Regions from separate parts of the Microbispora sp. CSR-4 genome, predicted to be linked through region 1. Evidence: riboswitches for the same ligand, from Rfam matches in the RefSeq annotation. Region 1 holds a riboswitch; each other region holds the start of a gene.
The links. A riboswitch is a leader RNA that binds a small molecule or an ion and turns the genes downstream of it on or off. The one in region 1 is predicted to bind cyclic di-AMP.
Positions count from the first base shown of each region.

Region 2: linked by a shared signal. The riboswitch ahead of FLV34_RS06935 (C40 family peptidase) and the one ahead of FLV34_RS21940 (NlpC/P60 family protein) in region 1 are both predicted to bind cyclic di-AMP.
Region 3: linked by a shared signal. The riboswitch ahead of FLV34_RS37735 (CHAP domain-containing protein) and the one ahead of FLV34_RS21940 (NlpC/P60 family protein) in region 1 are both predicted to bind cyclic di-AMP.
Region 4: linked by a shared signal. The riboswitch ahead of FLV34_RS32300 (CHAP domain-containing protein) and the one ahead of FLV34_RS21940 (NlpC/P60 family protein) in region 1 are both predicted to bind cyclic di-AMP.

Region 1 is NZ_VJVX01000030.1:2,505-6,685, forward strand. Features, by position in the region: gene FLV34_RS21930 (RDD family protein) at 1-1,128, opposite strand, end outside; gene FLV34_RS21935 (amino-acid N-acetyltransferase) at 1,276-1,827, opposite strand; cyclic di-AMP (ydaO/yuaA leader) riboswitch at 2,212-2,365, shown strand; gene FLV34_RS21940 (NlpC/P60 family protein) at 2,516-3,475, shown strand; gene FLV34_RS21950 (LuxR C-terminal-related transcriptional regulator) at 3,764-4,012, opposite strand; gene FLV34_RS21955 (helix-turn-helix domain-containing protein) at 4,084-4,181, opposite strand, start outside.
Region 2 is NZ_VJVX01000005.1:25,089-29,269, reverse strand. Features, by position in the region: gene FLV34_RS06945 (hypothetical protein) at 1-33, shown strand, start outside; gene FLV34_RS06940 (hypothetical protein) at 108-1,199, shown strand; cyclic di-AMP (ydaO/yuaA leader) riboswitch at 1,605-1,763, shown strand; gene FLV34_RS06935 (C40 family peptidase) at 1,958-2,407, shown strand; gene FLV34_RS06930 (MarR family winged helix-turn-helix transcriptional regulator) at 2,474-2,803, opposite strand; gene FLV34_RS06925 (alpha/beta fold hydrolase) at 2,899-3,648, shown strand; gene FLV34_RS06920 (YafY family protein) at 3,684-4,181, opposite strand, start outside.
Region 3 is NZ_VJVX01000099.1:4,078-8,258, forward strand. Features, by position in the region: gene FLV34_RS37725 (hypothetical protein) at 1-437, shown strand, start outside; gene FLV34_RS37730 (DUF305 domain-containing protein) at 588-1,223, shown strand; gene FLV34_RS37735 (CHAP domain-containing protein) at 1,549-2,262, opposite strand; cyclic di-AMP (ydaO/yuaA leader) riboswitch at 2,494-2,636, opposite strand; gene FLV34_RS37740 (DUF222 domain-containing protein) at 3,119-4,181, opposite strand, start outside.
Region 4 is NZ_VJVX01000059.1:13,319-17,499, reverse strand. Features, by position in the region: gene FLV34_RS32310 (TetR/AcrR family transcriptional regulator) at 1-5, opposite strand, end outside; gene FLV34_RS32305 (SDR family oxidoreductase) at 132-1,031, shown strand; cyclic di-AMP (ydaO/yuaA leader) riboswitch at 1,354-1,487, shown strand; gene FLV34_RS32300 (CHAP domain-containing protein) at 1,502-2,176, shown strand; gene FLV34_RS32295 (helix-turn-helix transcriptional regulator) at 2,325-2,672, shown strand; gene FLV34_RS32290 (SDR family NAD(P)-dependent oxidoreductase) at 2,765-3,526, shown strand; gene FLV34_RS32285 (excinuclease ABC subunit UvrA) at 3,827-4,181, opposite strand, start outside.

The DNA.
Region 1 (4,181 bases):
CATGAGTTTCTTGCCGAGCGTCTGGCCCTGTGCCCGCAGCATGAGGAATTCGTAGACGACCATGACGAGGCCGCCCAGGATCGCCGTGAGCAGCGACGCCAGGAAGTAACCGCTTCCGGGGTTGTAAACCCCGCTCCTAATGTCGACGCTCGCGTTGGTGACGACGATGGCCGCGACCACGACCGTGATGATCCCGAGCGGAATACCGACGATCACGCCATCGATGATGCGGGCGACGAGACGCTGCCACCACTCCGCGAGCGGAGCCGGGGCGCCGGGCGGGATCGGGCCGGCGGGCGCGTACGGCTGGCCGTAGCCGGGCTGACCATAGGCGGGCTGGCCGTACGGCTGCTGGCCATAACCGGGCTGCTGCCCATAGCCCGCCTGGGGGCTCGGCTGGGCGAACTGCTGCTGCCCGTACTGGTCCTGGCCGTACGGCTGCTGGGCCTGCGGCTGGCCGTAGCCCTGCTGGCCGTAACCGGGCTGCTGCTGAGCGCCGTAGCCCTGCTGCTGGCCGTACGGCTGCTGCGGGCCGGTCTGACCATAGCCCTGCTGGGGGTGACCCTGCTGCGGCCCGGTCTGGCCATAACCCTGCTGCTGCCCATAGCCCTGCTGCTGGCCGTACTGGTCCTGACCATATGGCTGCTGGGCCTGCGGCTGGCCGTAACCCTGCTGACCGTAACCGGGCTGCTGCTGAGCGCCGTAGCCCTGCTGCTGGCCGTACGGCTGCTGCGGGCCGGTCTGACCATAGCCCTGCTGGGGGTGACCCTGCTGCGGCCCGGTCTGACCATAACCCTGCTGCTGCCCATAGCCCTGCTGCTGGCCGTAGTCCTGGGGACCGGTCTGCTGGCCGTACTGCTGCTGGGCCTGCGGGGCCTGCTGACCATAGCCCTGCTGGCCGTACGGCTGCTGCTGGGCGCCGTAGCCCTGCTGCTGGCCGTAGCCGCCCTGAGCGGGGTCGTAGGCGGGCGGCTGCTGCGGACCCGTGTGCTGCCCGCGATAGCTGACCACCGTGACGTCGGGGTCGTATTCCTGGGGTTGTCTGTCCGTGTTGTACCCGGGGTTCGATGACGGCGGTGGCGTTCCGTCCGACTCGTCCTGGGGGTACGGCGGCTGTCCGGTGCTCACCGTGTCACCTCGTTTCGAAGACGCATGCGCCGCACGTCTGTAGCACACGCTGATATTGCCAAAAGTAGCGACAGGCGTATCAACAGTCACCTTTGCAACAGTCGACAACCACCGTCAAGATCGATGATCAATGCCCATCAATGGTGATCAATGACGGTCGAGGTGCAGCAACATCCGGGTGTTCCCCAGCGTGTTCGGCTTCACGTGCTCCAGGTCGAGAAACTCGGCGACACCCTCGTCGTACGACGCCAGGAGCTCCGCGTAGACCTCAGGGGAGACCGGGGTGCCCTGGATGGGCCGGAAACCGTGCCTGGCGAAGAAGTCCACCGCGAACGTGAGGCAGAAGACCCTCCGCACGCCGAGGTCCCTGGCGGTCTCGATGAGCGCGGCGACGATCCGGTGGCCGATGCCCCCGCCGCGCGCCGCGGGGTCCACCGCGACGGTCCTGATCTCGGCGAGGTCCTCCCACAGCACGTGCAGCGCGCCGCAGCCGACGACCTGCCCGGCCGTCTCGGCCACCCAGAACTCCTGGACGTCCTCATACAGCGTGACCGTGCTCTTCTTGAGCAGGCGGGGCCCGTTGCCGGAGTACGCGTCGACGAGACGCCGGATCGCCCGGACGTCCGGCGTCCTGGCCCGGCGCACCGTCACGGCCGTGGCACCCGACTCACTGGGCGTCTGCGCGGCGACCTGCTCCATGACCGGTCAGCCTAGCCGCAGCGCGGCCTGATCCCATGCGCGGAGCGTCCCCCGGATAACGGTCATCCCCAAACGCCAGACCCCACATGAGTTCTGACCGTGTGTAGCCGCCCGGACGCGGACGGACGCACGGTCACACCCCAAGGCCACTGTCCACTTTTGTCCCAGTTTTTTCACCAGCCCGAGCAGCACATCCAAACTCTCGGATCGCTCCAAACCCTTGTGAACACGGACGTTTCACAACCGATCCCGTGATCCGACCGTGATCCTTTGGTTGTCAAACCTAGACGGGTTTCGGAGTTCTGGTTGAGCAAGAACTCGCGGTGCACTATCGTCCAGCGACGATGCCGGTCATCGTGAGCGCTCGCGGCGACCGGGCGCCGAATCTTCGAAGCACCGAGTGCGAAGGGGAGCCGGGGACCCAACTGCAGGATCCAGGATCGGTTCGGTCTCAGATCGACAAGGGGTGAATCCGCCAGGTAGGGCTACTCCGGCCCGAACCCGTCAGCTAACCCGGTAGGCGCTCAGCAGCGCCCCGCCGTACGGCCCCGTCTCGACGACGGGCCCGCCGCGGGGCGCACATGGGAGAGGAGCTCGGTTGCGCATGCGTGGCAAGAGGCCGGCGGGCAGGCACGCCCGCGGCCGGCGATCCGGATCCGGCACGGCCGGTCCGGGTCCCCTCCGCCGTTTGGCGTTCGTCGGACTCGCGATCAGCGCGATCACGTTCGGCGCCCCGGTCGTCAGCGCCACCGCCGACCCGAAGCCGAGCCTCAAGCAGCTCACCAAGCAGGTCGAGGACCTCTACGACGAAATCGAGACGCTCACCGAGCAGTACAACGGCGAGCGGGTGCGTCTGAAGGCGGCCGAGCGGTCCGCCGACCTCGCCAAGAAGAACCTTGCCAAGAGCGAGGCCGAGCTGGAGGTCCGCCGGCAGAAGGCGAGCGCCCTCGCGCAGCACTCCTACATGACCAACGGGCTCGGCAACGCGCTCGCGCTCATCGACAGCGACATCGACCCCCGGCGCTACCTCGACCAGGCCTCCACGACGTACGCGCTGGAGCTGCAGCAGAGCCAGGAGGTCGCGGAGGTCACCAAGGCCATGGACGCCGCCGCGCGGGCCAGGCAGAGCGCCTCCGCCCGGCAGGCCGAGGTCAAGAAGCTCCTCAGCGGCCTCGACGCCCGGCGCGACAAGATCACCAGTCTGATCAAGAAGACCGAGAGCAGCCTCTACCGGCAGGTCTCCCAGACGATCGGCAGAGAGACGCGCACGAGGACGGACTTCCCCATCATCGGTGACGGCAAGGCCGCCCAGGCGGCGCGCTGGGCCCTCGCGCAGCAGCTCAAGCCGTACGTGTGGGGCGCCGATGGGCCCGGCTCCTTCGACTGCTCCGGCCTGGTCATGGCGGCCTACCAGTCCGTCGGGATCAGCCTGCCGCACTACACGGGCGACCAGTGGACGGCCGGCACGCACATCCCGCGTGACCAGCTCCGCCCCGGCGACCTGGTGTTCTTCTACTCCGACCTGCACCACGTGGGCATCTACATCGGCAACGGCTACATGATCCACGCGCCGCGCACAGGAGACGTCGTCCACATCGCGAAGATCGACGGCCGGCCGTTCGCGGGCGCGGTGCGCGTCGCCGACTGAGTCTCTGGCCACGGGGCCTCTGACCACGGGGCCTCTGACCACGGAGCCTCTGTCACAGGGGCCTCGGTCTACGGAGCCCTTCGTCTACGGAGCGCCTCGGTCTGCGAGGGCCTCTGTCTGCGGGCGCTCTTCCACGGAGCCTTCCCGGGGGCCTTTCCGGGGAGCCTTCCCGGGGAGCCTTTCCGGGGGCCTTTTCGGAGAGCCCCTCCTCCGTTGGAGGGGCGCCGGTCCCTTTCGCAGCGAACGCGGCCGGACAACGCAGTCGGATAACGCGCTTAGATGAAACACTCAGATGAGGCGGCGGCGTGCCGCCCAGGCGACCGCCTCGATCGCCGTCGCCACACCGATGCGGTCGCAGATGCACCGCAACCGGCGCCGCACGGTTCGGCCGCTGACGTCGAGACTGCGGCCCACCCGGTCTGCTGTCACTCCCTTGGCCAGCTCCGCGAGGAGAAGCAGATCCTCTTCGGTGAGACCGGCACGCTCAAGGTCCGAGGCAGGATTGTCACCTCGGTAGACGACCTCGGGAACACCCATCGTCCGCCCTCCCCCACGACGATGTCGTCGGCCCACCCTTCAGGGAAGGTAAACGCCTCGCCTGAAGGTCGTCAAGGTCGGTGGCCGGAGCGGCGGTCGTACGCCTGCCTGGCCGCTTCGACATCCTCCATGTGGATCTCGGCCCAGCGCTTGATCGCTTCGAGCAGCG
Region 2 (4,181 bases), on a different contig from region 1:
GACGCGTACGAGCCGTGGACGGAGAAGAAGTGACTCCGGCCCTTCCGCGACGTGTGAACGACTCCCCTCGGTCAAACGTCGTACTGGTGAGCGGAAGGGGAAGCATCGTGCGCACCGTACTCGTCTCGGGCATATCGGCGATCGGGCTGGCGTTCCTGCCGGCCGCGGCGGCCTCGGGAGCGGCCCACCAGGGCGGCCAGGCCGGGGAGACCGCGCCCACGTGGCGGCTGGCCAAGGTGAACACCCTGCCCGGGGACGACGTGCTCGACGACGTGACGGTCCTCGGCAACGGGTCGGTGTGGGCGGCCGGCCACCGGGTCGTGAACGGCACGCGGCGGGGCCTGGTCGAGCGGTTCGACGGCCGATCGTGGAAGGTGCTCCCCGGCAGCCCGTCGTACGAGCTGACGGCCGTGACCGCCGGCTCGGACAAGAACGTGTGGGTCTTCGGCCCGGGGAAGGCGAGCCGGTGGAACGGCCGGACATGGACCACCTTCTCGCTCGGCAGCGGCTTCTCCACGACGGACGCCGACGGCACGGGCGCGAAGGACGTCTGGGCGGTCGCCGACTCCTCGGCCTCGGCCAGGCACTGGAACGGGTCGTCGTGGCGGAGCGTCCCGCTGCCGGCCCACGCCGCCGCCGTCGACGCGTACAAGGCCGGTGACGTCTGGGCGGCGGGGGCCAAGGGCACCCGTCCCGCGATCATGCGGTGGAACGGGAAGTCCTGGGCGCTGGTGCCCACCCCCGCGATCAAACTGCCCGCTCGCGACGCCGCCGCGGTGCTCACCGACATCGCCGTCCTCGGCCCCCGCAACGTGTGGGCCGTCGGCGGCGTGAGCTGGGAGGGCGCCGACGACCAGGGCGACGACAAGATCTACGACCGCCCCCTGGTCATGCACTGGAACGGCCGCTCGTGGACCGCCTCGGTCGGCGCCGTCAACGCCCAGCCGTACACGGAGGTGGAGCCCGACGGCGCGGGCGGCGTGTGGATCGTGCAGAGCGACTGGAACTCCACCCTGTGGCATGTCACGGGTTCGACGTGGCGGAGCACCCCGATCCCCCGGAAGGCCGGCACCGACGCCGCCCTGTTCTCGATCGCGCGCAGGCCCGGGACGACGACGCTGTGGGGCGCCGGGTTCACCGCGCCGCAGGGCGACCCCGACGACCCCTCCGCCAACGGCGCCTTCTGGCGTACGAACTAGCCATCCGGCAGGTCACGCCCGCTCGTGCAGGGCGGCAGCCGGGCGGCGCAAGCGACGATCAACGCCCCCCGGACCACAGGCGGGCAGCCGAGGGGCCGAAGGCCTCCAGGGTCAGGATGTACGCCGCCGCCAGGGCTTACTCGCCTTCCTCCGCAGGTCAGGCCCGCCATGGGACGAGTGTGACCAGCGCCACATCTCTTCCGCAGATGCACTCTGACCTGCAACTTCGCGCAGTTGATCCCTTTTATGCGCTTCTTATCCTTTTGATGCTCTTTGCGGAGATATGGGGCTCTTGGTAGTTTCCTTGCCCATCGGCGGGATCCACGTGACCTCGTCGTTACGAACCCGGCCCCGCCGGGTTCGACCATCCACAGTCGCCGTCGCCCCGCCTCTCCGCCCCCCTGGGCGCCGGTGATGCCGAATCCGAGCCGCTAGGAGGCTCGGAGCCGGGGAACCAATCGACCTTCGACGAAGGTCTGGGGTGAATCGGCGCGCCGGCGCCGTAGGGCGATCTTCCCTGCCCGAATCCGTCAGCTAACCCGGTAGGCGCAAGCGGAAGACCAAAGGGAGAGATCCTCCTGTCCACCAACTCCACCACTCTGCTCCGCATCGCCTGCGTCACGATCGGTAGCGCGGCGCTCACCGCGTCGGCCGGAGCATTGAGCGCACTCCCCGCAGCCGCCGCGTCCGCGACGGTGACATCCCCACCCCCGGCCCCCGCCCCCGCCCCCGCCCTCACCTCGGCGGTCATCCCGCCCGTGCCCCCCACAACGACCACCCCCCTGCATCCCGCGCCCGTGGCCGAGAACTCCGCCACGAGGAAGCTCACCAAGGCGGCTCTCCAGCAGGAGAAGGCCGAGCGCGCCATCAAGGTGGCGAAGAAGCAGCTCGGCGACCCGTACGTGTGGGGCGCCACGGGCCCAGGAGCGTTCGACTGCTCCGGGCTGGTCCAGTTCGCCTGGCGCAAGGCCGGCGTCAAGCTCCCGCGTACGACGTGGGCGATGCTCAGGCACGCCAAGAAGAGGGTCTCGCTGTCGCACCTCAAGCCCGGCGACCTCATCTTCACCAGTGGCGGCGGCCACGTGGGCATGTATCTCGGGCACAGGAAGGTGATCAGCGCCCCCCACAGCGGCGCGGTGGTCAGTGTCGACAGGCTCAACGCCTATTGGAGGGGCAGCTTCCTCACCGCCGTACGCCCCGGCGTCTGACCCGGGACGCCCTCGGTGGAGACGCGCCGCCGCGCAGCGCATCTCCGCCGAGGGCGTGGCCGGAGGCTACGCGTCCTCCACGACGAGGCGCCGGAGCAGGGCCAGCAGGGTCGCGCGGTCCGCGTCCGGCAGGGCGGTGTAGCACCTGGCGAGCACCTCGTCGGCGACCTTGCGCCCGGCTTCCAGGACCCGCTCGCCGGAAGGGGTGAGATGGTGCTCGATGCGCCTGCCGTGCCCGGGCCTGCGTTCGATCCATCCCTGGGCCACGAGCCGCCCGGCGAGGGTGCCGAAGGCCTGCTCGGTCTGGAACGTCGCCGCGGCCAGCTCCCGGGCCGACGCCCCGGGGGTACGGCTGATCGCCCGGAGGGCGTCCCACTGGGCGAGCGTCGCGCCGATCGCCGACAGCCCGCTCTCCAGGGCCCGGTGCTGCCGATATTGGACCTGTTTGACCGCCCGCCCGAGTTGTTGCAGATCGCGACCTGTCCCTCACCATGTCGGAGGCCGGCACCGGCAGACCGGCCCTGATCCTGCACGGCGGCGGCGGCCCCGCCACGATCGCCGGGCTCGCCGGGCACCTCTCCCGGACGGCACACACCCTGACGCCCGTGCATCCCGGCTGGGACGGCACCGACCGTCCCCCGTGGCTCACCGGCATCGACGACCTCGCCCTCGCCTACCTGCACTGCCTGCATCGCCTGGGGTTGCGCGACGTTCTCGTCGCCGGCTCCTCCCTCGGCGGCTGGACCGCCGCCGAGATGGCCGTACGCGACACGGCGGGGATCATCACCGGGCTGGTGCTGGTCGACGCCGTGGGCGTGGACGTCCCCGGCGAGCCGATCCGCGACTTCTTCGCCCTGGACGCGCGCGGCGTGGCCGAATACGCCTGGCACGACTCGCAGCGCTTCTACGTCGACCCGGCCGGCGTCCCCGCCGACCAGCTCGCAGCCCGGGCGGCCGACATGGCCACCATGCGCACGCTGGCGGGCGACCCCTACATGCACGATCCCAAACTGCTCCGCCGGTTGCGGCACGTCGACGTGCCCGCGCTCCTGGTGTGGGGGGAGAGCGACCGGATCGTCACCCCCGCCTACGGAGCCGCCTACGCCGGCGCCTTCGCCAACGGCCGGCTGGAGGTGATCCCGGAGGCCGGTCACCTGCCGCACATCGAACAGCCGGCGGCCACCTTCGCCGCGATCGACCGCCATCTGCACGCGGCCGGTTCGCCGGCGACCAGCGCTTAGCCCGCAGTCACCCGCCCGCCGTCACCCGCCCGCAGTCACTCTGCGGTCCTGCGGGCGGAAGCCGCGAGCCGGTCCGCGAGCGCCGCGACACGGTCGCGCAGCTCGTCCGGCCGCTCGATGACGAACGGCCGGTCGAGTGAGGCGAGCACCGGAGGCAGCCAGTCGAGCCGCTCCGCGCGCACCTCGACGCGGAGCCAGCCCTCGTCCCCGGAATCCGCCAGGGTCGCGACGGCGGCGGGAAGCCGGGCGCGGATCTGCTCGACCGTCCCCTGGATCCGCAGCACCACGTCGTACCGATATCGAGCCGTGGCGAATCCGGCCAGGACGTGCTGCGCCGGATCGAACCCGGCGGGCGGCTCGAACGAGCCGGGCAGCGTCCTCGCGTCCGCGATGCGGTCCAGCCGGAAGGTCCGGTCCTCGCCGATCTCCGGATCCGCGCCCGTGACGTACCACCGGCCCGAATGGGCGACGAGCCCGTACGGATGCAGCGTGCGCTCGCTGCGCCGACCATCGGCGGCGGTATACCTGATCGA
Region 3 (4,181 bases), on a different contig from region 1:
TCACCGGTCCACGCAAGTCCGCCGCGGGCAGGGTCGAACGCAACCCCTTCTACTGGGAGTTCTATGTGGGCGACATCGGAGCGCTCGGATCCTTCCAGTTCGGCTCCGCCCACGTTGTCACCGCGTCGGCCCGCGATCTCGGCGGTAACGTACGCGACCCGAAACTCCTGCTGGGCTACTGGGTCACCAGCCGATCGGGCACCTCCTGGTCCGGCAAGCTGGTCGACAGCCACCGCGCCGAAGGGGCCACGTTCAACCATTTCTACGGCGAGAAGACCATCGTCCCCTGCCGCGATCTCGGCACGTCTCGTTTCCTCTACGCCGTCAACGCCGGGGCCACGGTCTCGGGCCGGGTGAGCTCGGGGAGCGCGGCGTTCACCATCCGCGGCTCGACCTACGGCGACAACTACCGGTTCAGGATCACGTTCAACGGCTGACGGGAACGTTCCACGGGTACGACAGGAGGACCAGGTTCGCCACACGGTTCGTGCGGCGACGGCGCACCGGGGGTGGCGCCGCCGCCGGCACCGCGGGCGGGGCGGCGCCGGTCCTCGACCAGCCGCCGGGACGTACGGAGGTGTTGGCCGATGAACGGACGTGTCCTGCCGGTCGCCCTGCTGACAGCCGGTCTGCTGGCCGGCACGGGCGGCGCGTACGGCACCGCCGCCTCGGCCGCGACGCCTTCCTCACCCGGTGTGCCCACCGCGCCCAGCGACCCGACGCCGCCGCCGACAACGCCGCCGACAACGACGGCCGACCACAACGACCAGGACGTCATGTTCGCCCGGATGATGATCCCCCATCATCAGCAGGCGGTGGAGATGGGGCGACTGGCCGAAGACCGGGCGGCGGACGCCCGGGTCGCGCGGCTCGCCCGGCGGATCGAGGCCGCGCAGGCTCCCGAGATCCGGACGATGAGCGGCTGGCTCACGACCTGGGGCGAACAGGTGCCCGGGGAGAGCCCGGCGCCGACGCATCACGCCATGCCCGGGATGATGTCCCCCGAGGACATGCGGCGTCTCGAAGGGCTGTCCGGACGGGACTTCGACCGGGCCTTCCTCACGATGATGATCCGGCACCACGAAGGCGCCGTCACCATGGCGCGCGACGAGCTGAGCGGCGGAAGCTACGAGCCGGCGCGTAGGCTGGCGGAGTCGATCATCTCCAGCCAGTCGGCCGAGATCAAGGAGATGAAGAGCATGCTGAGCGGCCTGCCTGGTTGACCTGCCGGGTCAGCATGCCGGGTCAGGGCACCGTGACGGCCCGGACCGGCGCCGTGCTCGCCGTGGCAGTCGCCACGGCGGAAGCGGCGAGCACGTCGCCGTCGAACACGTCGCCGTCGAACACGTCGCCGTCGAACACGTCGCCGACGAGCGTGGCGCCGTCGAGTATGGCGTTCGAAGCCCTGGCCGTTTCGGACCGGCCGGAGGTTCCCCTGATCGGGCCGGAGATCGCCAGGGCCGGGCCGGAGATCGCCAGGGCCGGGCCGGAGGTCCCAAGGCCCGGGCTGGAGTCCCTATGAGCGGCGGGAGATCCGGAAGGGGGAGGTCACCCGCGCTTGCGGTGCCGTCCGTCGGACGACGCCGCCGCGGTCTTGACCCGTATCCCGGTCACGGCGGTGGAGACCACCGCGAACAGCAGACCGGCCGACAGGACGGCGTCGCCCGGCGAGCACACGATGTCGAGCGGCTTCCCCTGCGTGGCCGCCATGTTCCTGGTGGCGGGCGCAGCGGCGCTCTGGACGCTCGCGTTCACGGCCGCCATGGGCTGGATCGTCACCGGCGTCTTCGGCGTCACCTTGACCTTGCGCGGCAGGCCGTACCCGACGATCGTGCTCGTGTCGCGGACCTTGCGCTTCAGCCACACGCCGTCGACGTTGCCCTCGATCGTGTGGACCTTCCGGCCGACGACCTTCTCGACGATGCCGACGTGGTCGATGTCGCGGATCTTCTTGGACCCTGACCAGGCGAAGAAGACCACGGCGCCCGGCTCGGGCTTGTCGCTCCAGGCGTGGTGCTTCTCGAACCACTTGGCGTGCCGCGTGGTCAGCGCGAACTCGCCGACATGGTCCTGCACCCCGGCCCGGTCGGCCGCCCAGGAGACGAACATGTCGCACCACGGGGCGGCCTTGAAGTCGGGGTCCTTGGCGACGTTTTCGGCGTACCACTCGCCGAACTTGGTGTGTTTCCCGGCTCGTTCGCGGTAGCCCAGCTCGGGGCGTACGGCGTCGAGCAGCTGTCGAGCTATCGGATCGGTGGAAATCGGGGGCTCCTCATGGCGCGCTTCGAGACATGACGAACCGGCCCGCGGGCGTGCGGCATGACGGCATGACCGTCCGGGGACACGCCACGGCGGGGCGGAATCAGAAACGGGAGATGTGGCAGCCCGTCACGGGCGCGCCATCACCCCGGAAGCCTGGAGACGTTCCAGGGCGGGCAGGTGGTCCGGCGACACGACGCGGACCGGGTGGGCAGGTGGAGCCGACACTCCACGCTCTCCTCTCCTTGGCCGCCTACCGGGTTAGCTGACGGGTTCGGGCCAGGAGTAGCCCTACCGGATGGTCCGGATTCACCCCAAGAGACGTGGGTCCCCGGTTCCCGGGATCGATGACTTCCGGGATTCGGCGGTCGCCGGTCGTCCTCGGGTTGAGGACCGCTCACCGGCGAGACACACGGGAAGCTTAGTAGATAACAAGTAAGACACGGCCAAATGGCCTGTAAAGGGGATCATCCCGGCTGTCGCCGTTCCCTGCTTCCGCAGGTCCTCACGGTCGCGGGCCGCCCGCGGTGAGATGCGCCACACCACGCCGTACGGCGCGGCTCTGCCAGCGCGGGTCTGCCGGCGCGGGGTCTGCCGGCGCGGCTCTGCCAGCGCGGGCCTGCTCGCGCGTGTCTGCCGGCGCGGGGTCTGCTGGGCCGAGTGCCGACGCGGTCGAGGGCTTCCGGCTGTCTTGGCGCTCCCCTCGCTCGCGTAGTCGCCGGGTCTGTCCGCGCGTCAGCCTGGGCCTGCCCTGCGCATCGCCCACGCTCCCGCCTCACGCCTCACGCCCGCAGCCTCCGGGGCCGGTCCGTGCGTCGCCCGGGCCGGCCTGTGGGTCCTCCACCGCCTGCCTCCCGCCTTACTCGTGTAGTCGTCGGGCTCGTCCGAGGCGGTGGTAGGTGAAGGCCCAGCGGTCTTCGCCTACGTTGCGGCGGGTGTAGCGCTCGGGGTGCTGGTAGCGGTCGCGGTTGTGGAACTGGCACGCCGGGCCCAGCAGCTTCAGGTCCGTGAGCCCGCCGGTGCTCCAGTTGTCGGCGTGGTCGATCTGGCACATGGTCGCCGGCAGCGGGCAGCCGTCGATCCAGCACGTGGCGTACCGGGCGAAGATGGCCCGCCGCTGGGCAGGAGTCGCCAGACGGACCTTGCGCCCCATGTCCAGCACCTGTCCCTCGGCGTTCATGACGATCCGCACCAGAGTCGAGGTCCGGGCGAGCCGATGCACGCTGGAGACGGGCAGCACCTGCCCGGTCGCCAGCAACAACCCCGGCGCTGTCCCCGGTGCCATCCCCAACGACGCCCCCAGCAGCGTGCCTGCCGACGCTCCCAACGACGCACCCAAGAACGCCCCGGGCATCGCGCCCGCCGACGCACCCGGAGATCCCGGTGACCCACCTTGCGCCGCCCCCCGCGATGCCCCCTGTGCGGCTCCTTGCGATGCCTCCTGCGCCGTCTCCGGTGTCGCTCGCCCGGCTCCCGGTGCCGTTTCCGATGCCCATCCGGGTGGTGTCTCCCGCTCCGGTCCGGGCCCGCCGGGCGTCGCTCCCGACGGTCCCGATGTCCCCGACGCCTGCGTCGCACGCGAGCACCGCGCCTCGCCGCAGCACCGGCACGCGCCCTGGCCGTCGCACCGGCACGTGCTGTGGCCATGCCGGCAGTCCCCCGCAGGCCCAGGCCCGGCGTGGGTGTGACGTGCGGAGGCGTCCTCGGGCGGAGGGTCCGGCCACGCCGCCTCCGAAGGCGCCACCTCCGTAGGCGCTGCCTGCGAGTGCGCCGCCTGCGATGGCGGCGCATCCGAAGCCGTCGCGACCGAAGCCGTCGCGCCCGAAGACGCTATGTCCGAAGGTGCTGTGTCCGAAGGGGCAGCGTGCGAAGGGGCAGCGTGCGAAGGGGCTGTGTGCCAATGCCCGCCACCATGAGCAGGC
Region 4 (4,181 bases), on a different contig from region 1:
GTCATGCGATCAAGTGTAGTGATGACGGCCACGAAGGAGTACCGTGATGTCTGTGACTGACGTCAGTCACAGACATCAGTTTTTCGGGAAGTCGCTCCGCCCTGCCGGCGGTGCGCCGAAGGAGATTCCTCATGCGTGTTTTCGTCACCGGAGCCTCCGGATGGATCGGCTCCGCGGTGACCGATGAGCTGCTCGCCGCCGGTCACGAGGTCATCGGACTGGCGAGGTCGGACGCGTCCGCCGCCGCCCTGGAGGGCAAGGGGGCCCGGGTCCGCCGCGGCGACCTCGACGATCTCGACGGCATCCGCCTGGGCGCCCGGGACGCCGACGCCGTCATCCATCTCGCGAACAAGCACGACTGGTCCGACCCGGCCGGCACGGCGGCGACCGAACGAGCCGCCGTGCAGACCATCGGCGAGGCGCTGGAGGGAACCGGTCGTCCGTTCCTGCTCGCCTCGGGACTCGCCGGTTTCGCCCCGGGCCGGCCCGCCACCGAGGACGACCCGTCGCCGTTCCACGGCCCCGATTCGCCCCGCGGCGGGAGCGAGAACCTGGCGCTGGAGTTCGTCGAGCGTGGCGTGCACACCGTGAGCCTGCGCTTCGCGCCGACCGTGCACGGCACCGGCGACCACGGCTTCATCGCGATCCTCGCCGCGATCGCCCGCGAGAAGGGCGTTTCGGGTTACCCGGGCGACGGCGCCAACCGCTGGTCCGCCGTGCACGTGCGCGACGCCGCCCGCATGGTCGCACTCGGCCTGGAGAAGGCGCCCGCGGGCGCGCGGCTGCACGCCGTCGCCGAGGAAGGCGTCCCGACCCGCGTGATCGCGGAGGCGATCGGCCGCGCGTTCGGCCTTCCCGTCGCCTCGATCGCCCCCGGAGACGTGCCGGACCACTTCGGGTGGATCGGCAACTTCTTCGGCATGGACCTCGCGGCGACCAGCACCGCGACGCGCACCCTCCTCGGGTGGACGCCCACCGGCCCGGCCCTCGTCGACGACCTCGACACGGGCGCGTACGCGATCTCCCGTTGACGACGCCGCGACCAAGGGCGCGTCAAGCGAGGCCGGGAGATTTTTCCGGGTCCCGGCGCGGGGGTAGCGCCCCCGCGCCGGGCCCGCGGCGGAGGGCGGGGCAGGGCGGGATCGCCGTCAGGGGCGGGGTCCCGCTGATCGGGGGCCGCCTCACCGTACCCTTGCCGTCCGCTTTGTACCGGACTTGACGGGTAAAATCCCTCTTGTAGTTACTTGACCGGTCTGACCTGGTCTATTAGCTTTTAGGCAGCTCAGGGCGCACTTGCTCATCTCAATGGTCAAGAAGCCCTCCTCAGACCGACGCGGCCGGCCATCCCGGCCTGCCGCCCGGCCGCCGAGTCCGCGTCCGCGCGGAGCCGGGGACCCACCTCTCCTGGGGTGAATCGGCATGCGTGCCGTAGGGCGACTTCCAGCCCGAACCCGTCAGCTAACCCGGTAGGTGGCATGGAAGTAAGGGAGAACGCCCCACCATGCACGTCTTCACCACTTGGGTCCGCGCTGCCCTCGCGGGCGGAGCCCTCGCCTCGGCCGTGCTGATCGCGGCGCCCGCGGCGCACGCGGACAACCCGGCGACCGGGAAGGGTCCGGCGACCGCGCAGTCCATGCCGGAGATCGCCGCCAGGCTGCCCAAGATCACCTCGGCCGACGTGCTGAAGCTGGCCAGGAGCCAGATCGGGATCAGCGAGAACGCCAAGGGCGGCGGCACCAAGTTCCAGGAGTGGTACATGTCCACGCCGCGCGCCCGCGAGACCCTCGCCCGCGACGGCGGCAAGCTCGCCGACTACCTCAACGCCCCCTGGTGCGACATGTTCGTGTCCTGGGTGGGCCAGCAGCTCGGCATCGGCCCGGTGATGGGCGCCGACGCGTACACCGTGAAGCACGCGCAGTGGTTCGCCGACCACGGCCGCTGGGGTCACACGCCCAAGCCGGGCGCGGTGGTGTTCTTCGCCTGGAGCGGCAGCAAGCACATCGACGACATCAACCACGTCGGGTTCGTCGTCAAGGACAACGGCGACGGAACGATCCAGACCATCGAGGGCAACACGGGCGACGGCGGCGCCGTCGAGGCCCGCACCCGTCCCACCTGGCAGGTGGCGGGATACGGCTACCCGATGTACCCCGGGGACCTGTCCGCCTCCTCCTGACGGACGGCCTTCTGGCGGACGATCCATCGTCGTTCCGACGACGGCCCACAAGCGCGCCGGTGATCCCGGCGCGCTTCGCCGTCCCGGCCGGGAGCGTACGGCTCCTGCCGAATTGACCTACGCGAGCGCGAGCTGCGAGCCTGACGGCATGCACGCGTTCGACGTCCTCGGCGATCCGGTGCGCCGCCGGATCCTGGAACTGCTCGCGGAGGGCGAGCGCCCCGCCGGGGAGATCGGCGCGATCGTGCAGGAGGAGTTCGGGATCTCCCAGCCCGGGGTGTCCCAGCACCTGCGCGTGCTGCGGGAGAGCGGTTTCGCGACGGTCCGGGCCGAGGGCACCCGGCGCCTTTACGCCGTCGACCCGGCGCCGCTCCGCGAGGTCGACACCTGGCTCGACCACTTCCGCCGCTTCTGGAACCAGCGCCTCGACGCCCTGGGCACCGAACTGGCCCGCGGCAGGCGCGAGCGCCGACTCCGGGACGACGCCCGTCCGTAAGCCGTGCGCGTGCAGATCGCCGCATTCTGCATTATTGGCTCAGAATCACCTGGTCGGCAGGAGTCACGCCGTGGTCATAGCGCTGCTGGGCGCTGGTTAGCGGAGCCGGCCGGGGAATCGGAGCCGCGACCGCGCTCGAGTTGGGCCGGCTCGGCTATCACGTGATAGTCAACTATCTGAGAGACGCCGACTCCGCGGAGCTGGTGGTCAAGCAGATCGGCGCCGCGCAGGCGGTACAGGCCGACGTGACCGACGAAGCCCAGGTGACCACGCTGGTGGACCGGGTGGTCGCCGAGCACGGGCGGATCGACGTGCTTGTGGGCAACGCCCACACCGCGGCGCCGCCTTTCGGCCCGCTGGAGCATGTGCCGTGGGAGGCGTTCGCAGCCAAGATCAGCGATGAGCTGGCCGGCATCTACCACCTGACCCGGCGGGTGCTGCCGGTCATGCGCCGGCGGCGGTCCGGCCGGATCGTCTACGTCTCCGCTACCGCGGCCGAGCTGATCATCGGCAGTGCCGCCCAGTCCACTGCCAAAGCCGCGGTGAACGCCTTCGCCCAGCAGATCGCCGGCGAGACCATACGGGACGGCATCACCGTCAATGCCGTCGCCCCTGGCGCGGTTCGTACCGATGCCACCGCTGAGGTGTTCACCGATGGCATCCGGCGCCACTTCGGTGACCGGTCGGTGACCGGCACGATGCTGCGGCCGCAGGATTTGGCTCGCCCGATCGCCGCGCTCGTGGACGGCGCGTTCGCCACGGTCACCGGCCAGGTGATCCGGGTCGATGGCGGATACGGGCTGCTGAGTCAGTTGCTGGACGGCCTACCGGCCCAGTTCTCCACGGCTTCGTGACCCTCAGAACAGGGAGTGCGGCTCAAACCCCAGGTTGATGACGTCGACCCAGGTCACAGCCCGGGGGAATACGCTGATGAGGCGGTCGCGCTCATGTCCGAGCTCCACCGGCCGACGGGCCTGCGGTTGTCGGCGGGCCTGCGCGCTTAGAGAGTTGCGGTACACCGTCGCCATTCCGATGGCGAACCCATCAGGTCGGCGACGGTGATCGCATGTGGCACGCGCACTGGTTCGGCCTGCTGTCGCGTGCTCAGCTTGGGCGAGCCTCGGGCCCGGACCGGCATTCGCGACAGGCCGAGGTCAGGCGCCGACGTAGGCCGCGAGGTGCTCGCCGGTGAGGGTGGAGCGGGCGGCGACGAGGTCGGCCGGGGTGCCTTCGAAGACGATCCGGCCGCCGTCGTGACCGGCGCCGGGGCCCAGGTCGATGATCCAGTCGGCGTGCGCCATGACCGCCTGGTGGTGCTCGATCACGATGACCGACTTGCCGGAGTCGACCAGCCGGTCGAGCAGCCCGAGCAGTTGCTCGACGTCGGCGAGGTGGAGACCGGCGGTCGGCTCGTCGAGGACGTAGACGCCGCCCTTGTCTGCCATGTGGGTGGCGAGCTTGAGCCGCTGCCGTTCGCCGCCGGACAGCGTGGTGAGCGGCTGGCCGAGG